DNA from 4 places in the Janthinobacterium sp. EB271-G4-7A genome. Region 3 is predicted to be linked to each of the others. Evidence: predicted binding sites of a transcription regulator. Region 3 holds the regulator's gene; each other region holds the start of a gene.
What was found. The regulator FNR, encoded in region 3, switches genes on or off when oxygen is low (the NO sensors DNR and NnrR bind a similar motif). The targets are predictions, from matches to a motif close to TTGATNNNNATCAA.
Positions count from the first base shown of each region.

Region 1 (4,176 bases), on a different contig from region 3:
GCTCGACACCCTGCGCGACATCAATGCGCGCCTGGGAGTGACCATCGTCATCGTCAGCCATGAGCTATCGGTGCTGGGCGCCATCTGCAACCGCGTGGCCGTCGTGGAAAACGGCGCCATCGCCGAACAATTCGATTTGAGCGACACGGCCACCCCGCGCAAGACGGCGCTGGGACGCGAGCTGGCTTATTACGGCACCGAGGCGTTTGAAGCCACCGCATGGAAGGATGCAACACATGTTTGAAGAATCGATCAATAACGTCATCAACCTGCTGCCGGAAATCTGGGTGGCGCTGGGCCAGACCATGACGATGCTGGGCATTGGACTGACCGCCGCCATCCTGATCGGCGGCCCGCTGGGCATCCTGCTGTTTCTCGTCTCGGAAGGCCAGTCGCTGGAAAACCGTCCGCTGTCGACGATCCTCGGCTGGCTGGTGAACACCGTGCGCAGCTTCCCGTTCATCATCCTGCTGGTCGCCCTGACGCCGTTTACGCGCATCATCGCCGGCACCTCGATCGGCCCGCTGGCAGCCAGCGTACCGCTGTCGTTTGCCGCCATTCCCTACCTGGCGCGCCTGGTGGAACAGAACCTGCGCGAAGTGCCGCGCGGCGTGATCGAAGCGGCGCACGCCATGGGCGCGTCGGAAATGCAGATCATCTTCCGCGTGCTGCTGGTGGAGGCGCGCTCCGGCCTGGTGCTGGCCCTGACCGTGCTGTCGATCAGCTTCCTGTCGTATTCGGCCGTGGCCGGCGTGGTGGGCGGCGGCGGTATCGGCGACCTGGCCATCCGCTACGGCTACTACCGCTTCGAGACGGACATCATGGTCGCCACCGTGGCCATCCTGATCGTGCTGGTGCAAACCATCCAGTTCGCCGGCACGCGCATCGCCAAGCGCCTCGACAAACGTTAATTCATATTCAGTATTTCAGTACAAGGAAAAGCATGAACCACATTCGCCGCAACCTGCTCCTGGCCGCCGCCAGCCTGGCCTTCGCCACCGCCGCCCACGCCAAGGACCCGAAAGAACTCGTCATCGGCACCAGCTCCGGCCCGTATTCGGACCAGCTGAAGCTGGGCATCAAGCCTATCCTGGAAAAACAGGGCTACAAGGTCAAGATCGTGGAATTCAACGACTACGTGCAGCCGAACTACGCGCTGGCCGAAGGTTCGCTGGACGCCAACGTATTCCAGCACATCGTCTATCTGACCAAGTTCGCCACCGATAACAAGCTGCCACTGAGCTCATTGATCACCGTGCCGACCATGCCGATCGGCCTGTACGGCGGCAAGCAAAAGTCCTTGGCCGACGTGAAGAACGGCGCCACCATCACCATGCCGAACGATCCGACCAACCAGGCGCGCGCGCTGGTGATGCTGGCCAAGATGGGCTGGATCAAGCTCAAACCGAACGTCGATCCGCTGCGCGCTTCAGAGCGCGACGTGCTGGAAAACCCGAAGAAGCTGAAACTGGTGCCGCTGGAAGCGGCGCAGCTGCCACGTTCGCTGGCCGACGCCGACTACGCTTTTGTCAACGGTAACTTCGCCCTGGCCGCCGGCATGAAGCTGACGTCGGCCCTCGCCGTGGAAAAGATCTCGGACAGCTACATCAACCTGGTCGCCATCCGCACGGCCGACAAGGCCAAGCCATGGGTCAAGGACCTGGAAGCGGCCTACCGCTCGCGCGCCTTCCTCGACGCGACGAACAAATACCTGGCCGGCTACGAAAAGACGGACTACCAGCTGGCGCTGGAAAAGACGCTGAAAAAATAAAGCAAAGCGCTGCACGCAAAAAAACGGCCAGGTTCACACCTGGCCGTTTTTTTATTGCCCGCGCCGCGTGGACGCCGTCATTCCATGCTTAGAAACGGTAACCCACACCGACGCCGATCAGGAGCGGATCCACCTTGACTTCGCTGATCTTGGCGCCACCGGCCAATACGTCGCTGCGGATCTGCACTTTCTTGATGTCGAAGTTCAAGGACCAGTTTTTGTCCAGTTTGTAATCGACACCGGCTTGCAGCGAGAAGCCCCAGCTGTCATGTTCCAGGCGGCCGGCGCCGTTCAGCAATTTCACGTCCGAGATATTCGTGTAGTTCACGCCCGCACCCACGTATGGGCTGAACTGTTTTTCAGGCATGAAGTGGTATTGCAGCGACAGGGTCGGCGGCAAATGCTTGAAGCTGCCGATCTTCGTGCCGGACAAGGTGACGTCATGCTTTTGCGGATACGTCAGGATCAGCTCGGCAGCGATATTTGGCGTGAAGAAGTAGGAAATATCGATTTCAGGAATCGTCTTGCTGCTGACGTGAATCAGGTCGGATGCGCCGACGCCACCAACGGGAGCAGATTTGTTGGCCGGATCGATATGCACGGCGCGCGCACGGACCAGCCATGGGCTTTCCTGTGCCATTGCGTTGCCGGCGAATGCGCCGATGGCGGCCAGGACGATTGCTGCTGCAGTTGCGGACTTTTTCATTTTATTTCCCTCTGTCGTTAATGTCGTTAAGTAACGCTGCGAAGTCTAAGAGTGCAGTGCAACAAAAACTTTGATCCACATCAAATAGTGCTAGATGGCATCATCAGAGGGATTTTTTCCTTTGCCCAGGTCAAGAAAATGCGGCAGCGCAGCGCACGCATACGTATCAATGCACGCCGTCAAACAGGCTGGCGACCCAGTCGGCAAACACACGCACACGGGGCGACAATTGCCGGTGGTGGGGATACAGCACGGACACGGGCAGCGGGTCGGGACGCAAGTCCCGCAGCACTTCCACCAGGTCGCCGTCCGCCAGCGCCCGCTCCAGATGGTAGCGGGGCGCCTGGATCAAGCCCATGCCCGCGCGGCAACAGGCGTGGTATGCGTCCGCACTGTTGACGGACACGGTGCCCGGCAAGGCCACGCTGTGCCGCTGCCCGCCCACCTTGAAATCGAAGGGCCAGACCTTGCCCGTCTGGGCGGAAAAGAAATTGACGGCGCGGTGGCCATCCAGTTGCGCCAGAGTCTCCGGCGTGCCGTGCGCGGCCAGGTAGGCGGGGCTGGCGCACGTCACCTGCTCCAGCAGCGCCACGCGGCGCGCCACCATGGACGAATCGCCCAGCTCGCCCACGCGCAGCACGCAATCGACGCCTTCGCGCACCAGGTCGACGAGGCGGTCGCCCATACCGATTTCCAGTTCGATCAGCGGATAGCGGGCGCAGAACTGGTCCAGCACGGGCATGACGAAATGCATGGCCAGGGTCGCGTGCAGGTCGATGCGCAGCTTGCCGGCCGGCTGCTGGGCCGCCGAACTGAACACGGCTTCCGTTTCTTCCAGGTCCGCCAGCAGGCGCACGCAGCGCTGGTAATACGCCTCGCCATCGGGCGTGGGCGTCACTTGCCGCGTGGTCCGCTGCAGCAGGCGCACGCGCAGCCGCGCTTCAAGCTGCTTGATCGCATGCGTGACGGTCGCCTTCGGGTAGCCAAGGTCATGCGCCGCCTGGGTGAAACTGCGCAGTTCGACGATGCGGGTAAAAATGCGCATCGCATCAAATCGGTCCATCTTCCTGCCCCATTGTTATTCCTTGCTGCACAGTGTAGCGATATCACCGTTGGTTTTGCAATTGCAACGCAAGATGCGTGCAACGCAATCGACGCTTGCGCCGATGTCACTGGTCTGCCGGCCGGCTAGCCAGCATAATATTTCCACTCCGCACAATACAAATGAGAATAGTAATGATTATCATTTGCGATATAATGCACTACCTCGCTCAAGCGACTACAAAAAGGAATGGGAGACATGGATATATTGAGGGAACTGCGTGAATCGGGCTTGAAAGTAACCATCCCCCGCTTGCGGATTCTGCAGCTGTTTCAAGAAGGCACGATCAAGCACCTGAGTGCGGACGATGTCTACAAACTCTTGCTGGCCGAAAAAATCGACGTGGGCCTGGCCACCATCTACCGCGTGCTGATGCAGTTTGCCGAAGCGGGCATTTTGTTTCGCCGGCACTTCGAATCGGGCCACGCCGTGTTCGAACTGAACGAAGGCCAGCACCACGACCACCTGGTCTGCACGGGCTGCGGCAAGGTCGATGAATTCGTCGACGAAGGCATTGAGCTGCGCCAGAACGAGATCGCCGCAGAGCGGGGCTTCGTGCTGCACGAGCACGCGCTGTCGCTGTACGGCACCTGCGCC
Region 1 is NZ_JACYMI010000001.1:1,777,896-1,782,071, reverse strand. It holds gene IGS58_RS08165 (methionine ABC transporter ATP-binding protein) at 1-244, shown strand, start outside; gene IGS58_RS08160 (methionine ABC transporter permease) at 237-911, shown strand; gene IGS58_RS08155 (MetQ/NlpA family ABC transporter substrate-binding protein) at 944-1,771, shown strand; gene IGS58_RS08150 (OmpW/AlkL family protein) at 1,860-2,477, opposite strand; gene IGS58_RS08145 (LysR family transcriptional regulator) at 2,644-3,540, opposite strand; gene fur (ferric iron uptake transcriptional regulator) at 3,778-4,176, shown strand, end outside.
Region 1: IGS58_RS08150 (OmpW/AlkL family protein) is a predicted target of FNR. The motif match lies at 2,548-2,561, and genes of this name have one in related genera.

Region 2 (4,176 bases), on a different contig from region 3:
GGCAGCTCGACGAGATGCTGGGCAAGCTGCTGACGCAATGGCCGGCGGCCCTGGCCGCCATCGCCCGGCTGGCGCCGCCTGCATTGCCGGCGGCAACGGCGGCTGCCATCGATGCGCCCGCCGCCCGGCAAGCGGCCAGTTCCCTGCTGCACGCCTTGCGGCGCGGCGAACTCGATGACGCGGCGCAAGCACAGTTGCAGCACGCCATGGGCGCGCAAGCGGACGCGCTGGCGCCGCTGCGGCATGCCATCGACGATTTCGATTTCCCCCTCGCGCAGTCGCTCTTGCACGACTTGCTGCACACCTTCGCACCGGAGTCCCCATGAATGCACCCGCCAGGCCCGTGATTCTCGTCGTCGACGACGAGGCGGCCAATTTGCAATTGCTGCGCCAGATATTGCAGAACGACTACGCGCTGCTGTTCGCCAAGGATGGCGCGCGGGCACTGGAACTGGCGCAGCAGGAACGCCCGGCCCTGATCCTGCTCGACGTGATGATGCCCGGCATGAGCGGCCACGACGCCTGCCGCCAGCTGAAAGCCGCGCCACTGACGGCCGCCATTCCCGTCATTTTCGTCACGGCCCTGAATGACATGCGCGACGAACTCAGTGGTTTTGAAGCGGGCGCCGTCGATTACATCACCAAGCCGCTCAGTCCCGCCATCGTGCGCGCCCGCGTGCGCACGCACCTGTCGCTGGTGCGCATCGACGAGCTGAAGGAAACGCGGCTGCAGATCGTCCAGCGCCTGGGCCTGGCAGCCGAATACAAGGACAATGAAACGGGCTTGCACGTGATCCGCATGAGCCATTACGCGCGCCTGCTGGGCGTGGCCGTCGGCATGGACGAGGCCGCCGCTGACGACCTGCTGCACGCGGCGCCCATGCACGACGTGGGCAAGATCGGCATCCCCGATCGCATCCTGCAAAAGCCGGGCAAGCTCGACGCGGATGAATGGGCCATCATGCAGACGCACGCGCGCATCGGCGGCGACATCATCGGCGAACATGCCGAAGGCGGCATGCTGGCGCTGGCGCGCGAGATCGCCCTGTCGCACCATGAAAAATGGGATGGCAGCGGCTACCCGAACGGCTTGGCGGGCGAAGCGATTCCCCTGGCGGGGCGCATCGTCGCCGTGGCCGACGTCTTCGACGCGCTGACCTCGGTGCGCCCGTACAAGCGCGCGTGGTCGGTACTGGACGCCGTGGGCTATCTGCAAGCGCAACAAGGCAGCCATTTCGATGCGCGGCTGGTCGGGCTGTTTGTGCAGGAACTGCCCGCCATCGACGCCATCCGGCTGCGCTGGGCAGAGAAAGAGGAACACCACGCGCCCGCTTGAAGAATGAACTCCCGCCACGGCCAGCGTTGTTGCGTCACACAGGGAAGTGCCGGACAGATGGCGCCGGCGCCGATGCAGACCACTGGAAAGGCAAGGAGTTCAATGTCATTATGGCTGGCGACGGGCCAAACATTTTGATGCACATCAAATGGATCAGCATTTCCTGGCTGAGGACTTGCAGATGGCCATGGCCCGTGTTTTTTTGACCCACATCAAGCCCAGCACAAGAAAACCGCCCGCCAGCAAGGCAATGCTGGACTTGCCCGTATTGCCGTTCTAGCCTTGTTGCCATCCTGACTAGCGAATGACAACATGGCCTATAAATCCATCCTCGTCCACGCCGACCTGTCGCGCCATGCGCCGCAGCGCATCGCCATCGCGGCACGGCTGGCGCACGCGCACCAGGCGCACCTGATCGGCGCCGCCATGACGGGCCTGTCGCGTTTTTACGTGGAAAACAACCGCGGCATGCGCGGCAGCGCCGTGGCGGCGCAGATCAACGCCCTGCATGGGCAGGCGGAACAAGCCCTCGACCAGTTTGAAACGCTGGCGCGCCAGGCCGGCACCGTCTCGCTGGAACGGCGCCTGATCGAAGACGATGAGGATGGCGGCATGGCCGTCAGCGCGCGCTACAGCGACTTGACGGTGCTGAGCCAGCACGACGACAGCGAAGCGCTGCCCGGCGCCATGAGCGACCTGGTGCCCTACGTGATGCTGAACGCGGCCCGTCCCGTGCTGATCGTGCCGCGCAGCGGCAAGTTCACGCAGATCGACAACACCGTCGTGGTGGCCTGGGATGGCAGCATGGAAGCGACGCGCGCCATCGGCCACGCCCTGCCCCTCTTGCGCGCGGCGCGCCTGGTGGTGCTGGCCCTGCTGCACCCGCCGGCCGGCCATGCACAGCCGGCCCGCCATCCGGGCGCCGACATCGCCGCCTACCTGAGCCGCCATGGCGTGCCCGTCGAAGTGCGTCCGGCCATCGCCACGGGCGACATCGGCGCGGCGCTGCTGGCCATGGCCGCCGAAGTGCATGCGGACCTGCTGGTGATGGGCGGCTACGGCCACGCGCGCTTCCGCGAAATTTTACTCGGCGGCGTGACGGAAACGATCTTGCGCCAGATGACCTTGCCGGTGCTGATGGCGCACTGAAACCAAGCGCGCTCCATGTCGTTGCACGATGGGTATACTTGCCTGTTTATCCATATCAAAGCAATGTACATGAACCAACAACTCGTCAATTGGGGCAATAGCCTGGCGCCATTCGGCGGCGAACTGCTGTGGACCGCCCTGCCGTGGATGCTGCTGTGCAGCGCGGCCGGCTTCGTGCTGGCGCTCGGCATCTGCTACCAGCTGGCCAGAAAATGCCTGCTGGTGCGCCGTCCCCGCGCCTGGCATGTGGCCGCCAAGCTCAGCTATGTGCTGATCCTGCTCGCGCTGCCGCTCCTCGGTGCCGGCTTTGGCGCCGTGCACAGCGTGCACCGCGTGGTCAACCAGGCCCTCGAGCGCGACTTGCAGCCCGTGGTCGAAGCACAGATGCCGGCGCTGCGCGTCTACCTGGAACAGCAGGTCAAGCTGATCGCCCCGGGCCAGCCCATCAGCGTGCGCAGCCTGCTGGAACCATTCGTGCAAGGCATGTATTACCAGCCCACATCCAGCAGCTACTGGGAACGCAGCAAGGCGCGCTGGATCAATGAATTCATTCTGCGCCGCGGCAGCGTGCTGCTGACGCAGGTGCTGCAGGAACAGCTGATCGCCAGGGTCGGCCTGCTCGGCGAAGCGCTCAAGGGCGCCAACTTCCGTGGCCAGGCGACGGGCGAACTGGCCGCGCTGGGCACCGATCTGGCCGTGCGCCTGACCACCGACGTGGCGCGCCATGCCGACTTCAGCAAACTCGACAAGTCAGTGCCGATGATTTTCATCGACGCCATCAAACGGCAAGCCGGCGCCTATTTCAATTCGTTCAAGATCACGCTGGGCCTGTTCGCGCTGGCGGCGCTGCTGCTGGTATGGGGCGAGATCATGCTGTACCGCCATTACTACCTGCGCCGCCATCCGCCCGCCGCAGCCCTGCCCGTGCCGCCCATGTAAAAAAAGCCGCGCCTCCTTGCGGATGGCGCGGCTTTCAGGCGGCAGCTAAAAACTTAGGCTTTGCGTTGCGCTACCGCGTCAACGACGCACAGCGCCGTCATGTTGACGATGCGGCGCACGGTGGCCGATGGCGTCAGGATGTGCACGGGCTTGGCGCAACCGAGCAGGATCGGGCCCACGGCGATGCCGTTGCCGGCCGCCGTTTTCACCAGGTTGTAGGCGATGTTGGCCGATTCGATGTTCGGCATGACGAGCAGGTTGGCGTCGTTCTTCAGTGCCGAATTGGGCATGATTTTCTGACGCAGCTTGCTGTCCAGGGCCGTATCGCCGTGCATTTCGCCGTCGATTTCCAGGTCCGGCGCGCGTTCCTTGATGATGGCCAGGGCGGCGCGCATCTTTTGCGCCGAGGCGCTGTCGCTGGAGCCGAAGTTCGAGTGCGACAACAGGGCCGCGCGCGGCGACAGGCCGAAACGGGTCATCTCTTCGGCGGCCATGATGGTGATCTCGGCCAGCTGCTCGGCGTCCGGGTTTTCATTGACGTGCGTATCGACCATCACCAGCTGGCGTTCCGGCATGATCAGGACGTTCATGGCGGCATACACGTTGCTGCCGGCGCGCTTGCCCAGCACCTGGTCGATGTATTTCAGGTGCAGCTGGGTGGTGCCGAAGGTGCCGCAGATCATGCCGTCGGCGTCGCCCTTGTGGATCATCATCGAACCGATCAGGGTGTGGCGGCGGCGCATTTCCAGCTT
Region 2 is NZ_JACYMI010000001.1:345,853-350,028, reverse strand. It holds gene IGS58_RS01665 (MHYT domain-containing protein) at 1-326, shown strand, start outside; gene IGS58_RS01660 (HD domain-containing phosphohydrolase) at 323-1,336, shown strand; gene IGS58_RS01655 (universal stress protein) at 1,649-2,485, shown strand; gene IGS58_RS01650 (hypothetical protein) at 2,555-3,424, shown strand; gene IGS58_RS01645 (NADP-dependent malic enzyme) at 3,478-4,176, opposite strand, start outside.
Region 2: IGS58_RS01655 (universal stress protein) is a predicted target of FNR. The motif match lies at 1,471-1,484, and genes of this name have one in related genera.

Region 3 (4,176 bases):
CGCGGCCACTCTCGCTCTCGGCCAGGCTGACGGCCACTACCACTTCGCCGCTCTCGGTAAACTTGATGGCGTTGCCGGCCAGGTTGACGAGAATTTGCTGCAGGCGCTGGGCGTCGCCGACGAGGCGCCGCGGCACGTCGGGCTCGACGGCGATGGCCAGTTCCAGCTCCTTTTCGCCCGCATTCATCGTCATCGTCGTGGCCAGGGTATTCATGACTTCATCGAGGTCGAATTCGACGGGCGACAATTCCATGCGGCGCGCCTCGATCTTCGAATAGTCGAGCACATCGTTGAGGATGCCCAGCAGCGACTGGCCCGCCACTCTGACCATGGTCAGGTACTTGCGCTGTTCCGTGTCGAGCTTGGTATTGCCCAGCAAATACACCATGCCCAGCACGGCATTGAGGGGCGTGCGGATTTCATGGCTCATGTTGGCCACGAAATCGCTCTTCGCGCGGTTGGCCGCCTCGGCCCGGTCGCGTTCCTGCTCCAGCTCCGCCGCGCGCGCTTCGAGTTCCTGCTGCAGGCGGTCGCGTTCGCTCATCAGGCCATTGAACGCTTCCGTCAGTTCGCCGATCTCGTCGCGCTGCTGTACCGGCACGGGGGTGAAACGGCTGCCGCTGGTGCGCAGGGCCAGCAGGGTATCGCGCAGGCGCACCAGCGGCGACAGCAGGCGCACGGTAACCCAGCCCAGAACGGCAGCGGCCAGCAGCGAAGCGAGGATGCTCCACAGCACCAGCCGGTACAGCACGCCATCGAACGGTTCGAAGGCATCCTCGACGGGCAGCGAGGCGGCCAGCAGCCAGTTCACGGATTTCAGGCGCTTGAAGCTGTTGACGGCCGTGATGCCGCGGCTGTTGGTGCTGACCATGCTGCCTTCGCCATCCTCCTTCAGCAGCTGGGTGGTCGTCAGGTTGGCGTTCGGCTTGCGCGGCTGCAGCAAACGGCTGGTATCGGGGTGCAGCACGTAGCGCGGCACGGCGCCGCGCGTGAGGATGAAGTAATAGCCGCTCTTGCCGATCTTTTCCGAGCGCAGGCGGCCCAGCAGATTGTCCTTGTACAGGCGCAGCACGCCGATCACCACGCCGGCCACCTGGCCATCGGCGGCCAGCACGGGCGCCACCATCTGCACGATGGGCATGCCGCTCGACTTGCCCAGCATCGGCTCGGTAATCATGGGCTGGCGCGTGCGCAGGACGGTCTGGAAATACTCGCGCTCGGCGACGTTGATGCCGGCGCGCCCCGTCACTTCCGGCATGTCGGCCACGATGGCGCCATGCGCGTCGAGCACCAGCACGTCGTCGAACAGCACCAGCATCGAGCGGCGCGCATAGTATTCGCGCAATTGGGCGGGCTGGGCGATCAATTCCGGCGGCTGCTGCCTGGCCGTCAGGGTGACAATCTGCAGCAGCATGCCCAGCTTGTCGTCGAGCTCGGCAGCGGTGCGGCTGATCAGCGATGACTGCTGGCTCAGCAGTACTCGGGTGAAGTCGTCGCGCATGTGCTGCACCTGGATCATGGTGACCAGCGCGATCATGGCGATCGAGGTCAGGCTGGTGGCCAGCGCGACTTTTGCTTTAATGCCGAGAGGCTTCATGATTTCCTTTTCAGTGCCGGGCGGCACAGGCGGCAGATAATGCTGTCAGGAATTTTCCTATCAATACCCCAGCTTGGCAAGCGCCGCCGCGCAAATTGCCCGCCCCGTATGGGCTTTTGACGATGTTGCCATATAATTAAAGGCTGGACGTCGTTTATTCGCCGAATTTACGGTGAAATTGGCATACGGCAACCCTGTATGCAGCTGTATGCAGTAAACTTGTTGTTGCATTTTCTAAAAGGTACCGACATGACTGAAGCGCTCCTCACTCCAACCTTGCCCACCGTGAACGTGGAGGCGTTGCGTGCACGATGCTCGACCTGCAGCATGCATCAATTGTGCCTGCCGATGGGCCTTGATGTGGGCGACATGGATCGGCTGGACCAGATCATCGGCCGCCGCCGCAAGATCGTGCGCGGGGCCTCGCTGTTCCGCATCGGCGACTCGTTCCAGAACCTGTACGCGATCCGCCTGGGGCACTTCAAGACCTACCAGATCAATCCGGGTGGCGAAGAGCAGGTGACGGGTTTCCAGATGGCCGGTGAACTGCTGGGCATGGATGCCATCAGCGCCGACCGCCACCACTGTAATGCCGTGGCGCTGGAAGACAGCGAAGTGTGTGAAATTCCGTTTTCCAGCCTGGAACAATTGCTGGGCAATATGCCGACCCTGCTGCGTCATTTCCACCGCATGATGAGCCAGGAAATCACGCGCGAGCAAAGCGTCATGCTATTGCTGGGCAATATGCAGGCGACCCAGCGTTTTGCCGCCTTCATCGTCAACCTGGCATCGCGCTATGAAGCACGCGGCTATTCGGGCAGCAATTTCCAGCTGCGCATGTCGCGCGAGGAAATCGGCAACTATCTGGGCCTGACCATCGAAAGCGTCAGCCGCTTATTGTCGAAATTCAAGAAGGAAGGCTGGCTGCGCGTCTCGAACCGCGAGATCGAAATCCTGCAGCCGGCCAAGTTGAAAGCGATTACGGCCGGCACGGACGTCTGCAAATAAGACTTACAGTTCTTCATCCGCGTGCAGCGCGATGCTGCGCTGCAGGGGCCAGGTCCAGATGCCGGACAGCCGCCACTCGCGTTTGTCGTTTTCCACCAGCACTTGCCAGCGGCTGCGCTCGAGCATCGGCAGTGCTACGGAAAAATTGCCGGCCGCATCGGGCTGCACCAGCAGCTTGATATCCTTTTCCGGCAGGGTCGCATGCGCCAGGTGCAGCTGCAGCGGCGCCTGATAGGCCTTGCCGAAGCTGTGCACGGAACCACTGAGGCGCGCTGCAGCCACGTCATATGACAGGCGCGTATCCATGGCCAGGTCGCTGGCGATCGTGTCGCGCTTCAAATCCTGGTTGATCGCCTTGCCCTGCTTGTAATAATCGCCCACCACCAGCGCATCGGGCTGCGTAAACGCGATATAGCCCATGAAGCTGCCGACGACCACGGACAGGCCGGGACCGATCATCAGCAGCCATGGCCAGCGATGCTTGTACCACGGTGCAACGGGGGGTTGCAGTTTCAGACTGTCGGACATGGTGTTTCTCCTGTTTAATCAGCCAGTCCCCGCATGGGGACCGGCCTTCCTGCAACTTCGTGGCGGCGGCGAGGGCACCCGGTCCCCGTCCGCCTTTCCTTGTTAACGTGGCACGATGAATACCGCGCTTTCACGCACATGCAGCGATGGATCGTCCAGCGATTGCAATTCGATCGCAATCTTGTTCGAGCCCTTCTCTCCCACGCCGTGCGGTACGCGCAGGCGGATCGGCCAGCCCAGCGTTTCCGTCGGCTGCAAGGTCACTTCTTCGCGCGTCAGCAAGGTCAGGCCCGGCAAGCCGGAAGCGCTGATTTTAAAATGCTGGCTTTGCTCGGACGTATTCATGATCTGCAGGCGGTAGACGTTTTCGATCATGCCGTCTTCGACTTCGCGCCCCATCGAACCGCGGTCGCGGATCACGTCCATTTTCAGGGGCGTGCGCAGGGCCAGCGACGTACACACGGCGATGATGATCAGGGCCAGGATGGAAGTGTAGATCAAGACGCGCGGGCGCATGGCGCGCTGACGTATCTGCTTCGAATTGAAGTTGTTTTCCATCGCATGGTCGGTGCTGTAGCGTATCAGGCCACGCGGCCGCTCGACCTTGTCCATCACGCTGTTGCAGGCATCGACGCAGGCGGCGCAGCCGATGCATTCATACTGCAGGCCGTTGCGGATATCGATGCCGGTCGGACACACCTGCACGCACAGGGTACAGTCGATGCAATCGCCCAGCTTGTCGTTGTTGCCGGCCTTCTTGCTCATGGCGCCGCGTGGTTCGCCGCGCTTGGCATCGTAGGTGATGATCAGGGTGTCCTGGTCGAACATGGCGCTCTGGAAGCGCGCGTAGGGGCACATGTATTTGCACACCTGCTCGCGCAGCCAGCCCGCGTTGCCGTAGGTTGCCAGGCTGTAGAACAAGACCCAGAACCATTCCCAGGGACCGAAATTGAGGGTGGTCACCGACTGCGCCAGTTCCTTGATCGGCGTGAAGTAGCCGACAAAGGTAAAGCCCGTCCACAGGGCGATGGCGCCCCATACCA
Region 3 is NZ_JACYMI010000004.1:359,973-364,148, forward strand. It holds gene IGS58_RS24540 (response regulator) at 1-1,597, opposite strand, end outside; gene fnr (fumarate/nitrate reduction transcriptional regulator Fnr) at 1,847-2,605, shown strand; gene IGS58_RS24550 (FixH family protein) at 2,609-3,133, opposite strand; gene ccoG (cytochrome c oxidase accessory protein CcoG) at 3,236-4,176, opposite strand, start outside.

Region 4 (4,176 bases), on a different contig from region 3:
TCTCCAGCCCTTCCGGCTTCTGGCGCTGCATCTCGGCCAGCGCCGTCTGCCCCATTTCCAGCGGCATCACCCAGCGCCGTGCACCCAGGCGCGCCAGCAATTGCAGGCTGGGGCCATTGAACAGGTTCAAATGGGGACCGGCGACGAAGGACGTACCCTTTTCCATGCAGTGCACGGCGCCCATGTCGTTGGCCTCGACGCCATAGCGGCCATTGCCCGTGATGCGGCGCAGGGTCGCCAGTTCGGCGCCCGCCTCGATCAGCGCCTGCGTCGACAGCACCACTTCCTTGCCGGCGGCGGCCAGCATGTCGGCGATATCGAGCCAGTCGGCCAGGCGCACCTCATGCCGGCGCGAGCAGACGGTTTCGCCCAGGTACACGATATCGACGGCGGTGCCGGCGATCTGCTGGTAAAACTCGAAGACGGTGGCACGCGGCCAGTAGTACAGCAAGGGGCCCAGTGAGAGCTTCAGCATGTTCATCCTCTATTTCCAAGATCTGTGGTAAGCACCTAATGTGTGCTGCTGGCCTTCGGCCAGCTTGTCCATGGCCGCCATCCAGCCCGGCTTGACGGCGTAGCGCGCATTGCCTTCGCGGCAGGCGTCGATCGCCTCGCGCCACACGCGCGTCACCTGCGCCACGTAGGCGGGGCTGCGCTGGCGCCCTTCGATCTTCACGGCCCGCACGCCCATGGCGATCAGTTGCGGCAGCAGCGCCAGGGTATTCAGGCTGGCCGGCTCCTCGATGGCGTAATACTCTTCGTCATTGACTTCGAAACGGCCCTTGCACAGGGTCGGATAGCTGGCGTTTTCGCCGGGCGCATAGCGGTCGATCAGCACGCCGTTCAGGCGCGATTCGAGGCCGTTCGGCGTTTCCAGCCAACGCACGGATTTCGCCGGCGAGCACACGCCATGGGTATTCGGCGCCTCGCCCGTCGCATACGACGACAGCGCGCAACGTCCTTCGACCATCACGCACAGGGAGCCGAAACCGAAGACCTCGATCTCGACTTCCGTCTTGGCGATCAGTTGCTCCACCTGCGCCATCGACAGCACGCGCGGCAGCACGGCGCGGGCGATGCCGAAGTGCTCATGGTAAAAATTGATGGCTTCGTAGTTGGTGGCCGAGCCCTGCACGGAAAGGTGCAGGCGCAGCTGCGGGTGATGCTCACTTGCGTAGGCCATCAGGCCAGGATCGGCCACGATCATGGCGTCGATGCCGGCCTGCGCGGCGCGGTCGATGGCGCTGCGCCACACGGCCCAGTTGTGCGGCTGCGGATAGGTATTCAGCGCCAGCAGCACCTTGCGCCCATATTGGTGGGCATAGCGCACGCCCTCGGCGATGGCCTTCTCGTCGAAATTGAGGCCGGCGAAATTGCGCGCATTGGTGGCGTCGCGAAAGCCCAGGTAAACGGTGTCGGCGCCATTGTCGACGGCTGCTTTCAAGGCGGGCAGGCTGCCGGCGGGGCAGACCAGTTCCAGCGGTCCGGCCACGCGGGTGGCGGTGGTTGATTCAAGCATCATGATATTCACAGTCCTGTATCGGCTCAGGGTGCAGACTATAGCCCCGCCCATGCTGGCCAGTCCTTGACGCAGGTGAAGGAATGCATGCATGGCTGGCGCGCGTTCAACTTGCTTGACCTGGCTGTAAAATGCCCCACTTTTCTCCCTCTTCGATTGCCCGCCATGCCCCGCAAACCGCTGCTGATCTTCCTGCTCACCCTGTTCCTCACCGTGCTGCAAGTACAGTGGGCCGCGCCCGCCGACGGCTATGTCGAAGAAAAGCTCTCCATCCTGTCGCCCGAGATACTGGGCGCGTATCCGGGCGTGCTGCTGCTGTTCCTGCAAGCCGTCTTCGCGCGCCGCGCCATGCCGGTGCCGCGCCAGATCGCCATCAGCACGGGCCTGCTGGCCGTCTACTGGCTGCTGGCGAACTACGTCACCTTCGATATCCGCGTCGCCAGCTGGAGCACCTTCTCGCCGCTGGAAATCTGGGCGCACGTGCTGCCCGCCTCCACTATCAGCATCGCCGTCTGCGCCGCCGCGTACTTTGGCCTGAGCCGCGTCATCCTGCGCCAGGGCCGCGCGAAAAAGTAAACGGGGGCGCTTTTTTCACCTGCATCAAGGATTCGTCACGCAACAGCACGCGCCCTTTGACGTCACTATATTTAGTGATTAATCTCCATAAAAACACCGCATGTTGTGTTTACTGGAGGTTTCATGACGACAAATGCAGTTTCCCCCACACGCGGCCAGGTCGATGTCGCCGCGTCCATCAATGAATACCTGGAGCGGCGCGACTGGCGTGTCAACGCCAACGCCAACCAGGGCTACTCGCTGGGCGGCCTGATACTCAATGTATCGGGCAAGGTCATCGCCAACTACTGGCTGGACCAGGTATATCCGCCGGAAGTGGGCGCGGCGCACCGCGAAGCGGCGCTGCACATCCACGACCTCGACATGCTGGCCGGCTATTGCGCCGGCTGGTCGCTGCGCACCCTGCTGCACGAAGGCTTGAACGGCGTGCCGGGCAAGATCGAATCCGGTCCGCCCAAGCACATGTCGAGCGCCATCGGCCAGATCGTCAATTTTCTCGGCACCCTGCAAAACGAGTGGGCCGGCGCGCAGGCGTTCAGCTCCTTCGACACCTACATGGCACCCTACATCCGCAAGGACAGCCTGCGCTACGAAGACGTGCGCCAGTACATGCAGGAGCTGATCTTCAACCTCAACGTGCCGTCGCGCTGGGGCACGCAGACGCCGTTCACCAACCTCACCTTCGACTGGGTCTGCCCGGACGACCTGCGCGAGCAGATTCCCGTCATCGCCGGCCAGGAGATGGACTTCAGCTATGGCGAGCTGCAGGCGGAAATGGACATGATCAACCGCGCCTACATCGAGATCATGATGGCGGGCGACGCCAAGGGCAGGGTCTTCACCTTCCCCATCCCCACCTATAACATCACCGAGGATTTCGACTGGCATAGCGAAAACGCGGAGCGTCTGTTCGAAATGACGGCCCGCTACGGCCTGCCCTACTTCCAGAACTTCATCAATTCGGAACTCAAGCCGAACATGATCCGCTCCATGTGCTGCCGCTTGCAGCTGGACTTGCGCGAACTGCTGAAACGGGGCAACGGCCTGTTCGGTTCCGCCGAGCAGACGGGTTCCCTGGGCGTGGTGACGATCAACTGCGCGCGCCTGGGCCACCGATGGCGCGGCGACGAGCCAGCCCTGATGGCGGACCTGGACCGCCTGCTGGAACTGGGCAAGACGAGCCTGGAAATCAAGCGCCGCACCATCGAGGAACTGATGCAGCAAGGCCTGTTCCCGTACACGAAGCGCTACCTTGGCACCCTGCGCAACCACTTCTCCACCCTGGGCGTGAACGGCATCAACGAAATGATCCGCAATTTCAGCGGCGACGCCTACGACATCACGGCGCCAGCAGGCCATGCGCTGGCCGTGCGCCTGCTCGACCACGTGCGCGCCCGCATGGTGCAATTCCAGGAAGAGACGGGCCATATGTACAACCTGGAAGCGACGCCGGCCGAAGGCACGACCTACCGCTTCGCCCGCGAAGACCGCAAGCGCTTCCCCGCCATCCTGCAGGCGGGCACGGTCGACAACCCGTACTACACGAATTCGTCGCAGCTGCCCGTCGGCCATACGGACGACCCGTTCGAGGCGCTGGAATTGCAGGACGCGCTGCAGCGCAAGTACACGGGCGGCACGGTACTGCACCTGTACATGACGGAAGCGCTGTCGGACGCGAATGCCTGCCGCGAGCTGGTGAAACGCGCCCTGAGCCGCTTCTCGCTGCCCTACATCACGGTCACGCCCACGTTTTCCATCTGCCCGCGCCACGGCTACCTGGCCGGCAAACATGAATTCTGTCCCACCTGCGACGCGGAACTGATCGCGCGCAAGCAGTCCGATCTCGCTCACCCACTCAAGGAAACGCCATGAACGCACGTCCCGACTTCACTCCCGCCATCACTCTGCTCGACACCGAACGCCAGCGCTGCGAAATCTGGACCCGCGTGATGGGCTATCATCGCCCCGTCGCCTCGTTCAACATCGGCAAGCAGGGCGAATTCCACGAGCGCCAGTACTTTACGGAAGCGAGCGCCCGGGTTGGCCTGTCCGCCTGCCATGGCGGCTGATTTGAAAGTGGG
Region 4 is NZ_JACYMI010000001.1:3,857,769-3,861,944, forward strand. It holds gene ubiV (ubiquinone anaerobic biosynthesis protein UbiV) at 1-475, opposite strand, end outside; gene ubiU (ubiquinone anaerobic biosynthesis protein UbiU) at 485-1,522, opposite strand; gene IGS58_RS17360 (hypothetical protein) at 1,685-2,095, shown strand; gene IGS58_RS17365 (ribonucleoside triphosphate reductase) at 2,219-3,967, shown strand; gene nrdD (anaerobic ribonucleoside-triphosphate reductase) at 3,964-4,164, shown strand; gene IGS58_RS17370 (anaerobic ribonucleoside-triphosphate reductase activating protein) at 4,154-4,176, shown strand, end outside.
Region 4: ubiU (ubiquinone anaerobic biosynthesis protein UbiU) is a predicted target of FNR. The motif match lies at 1,586-1,599, and genes of this name have one in related genera.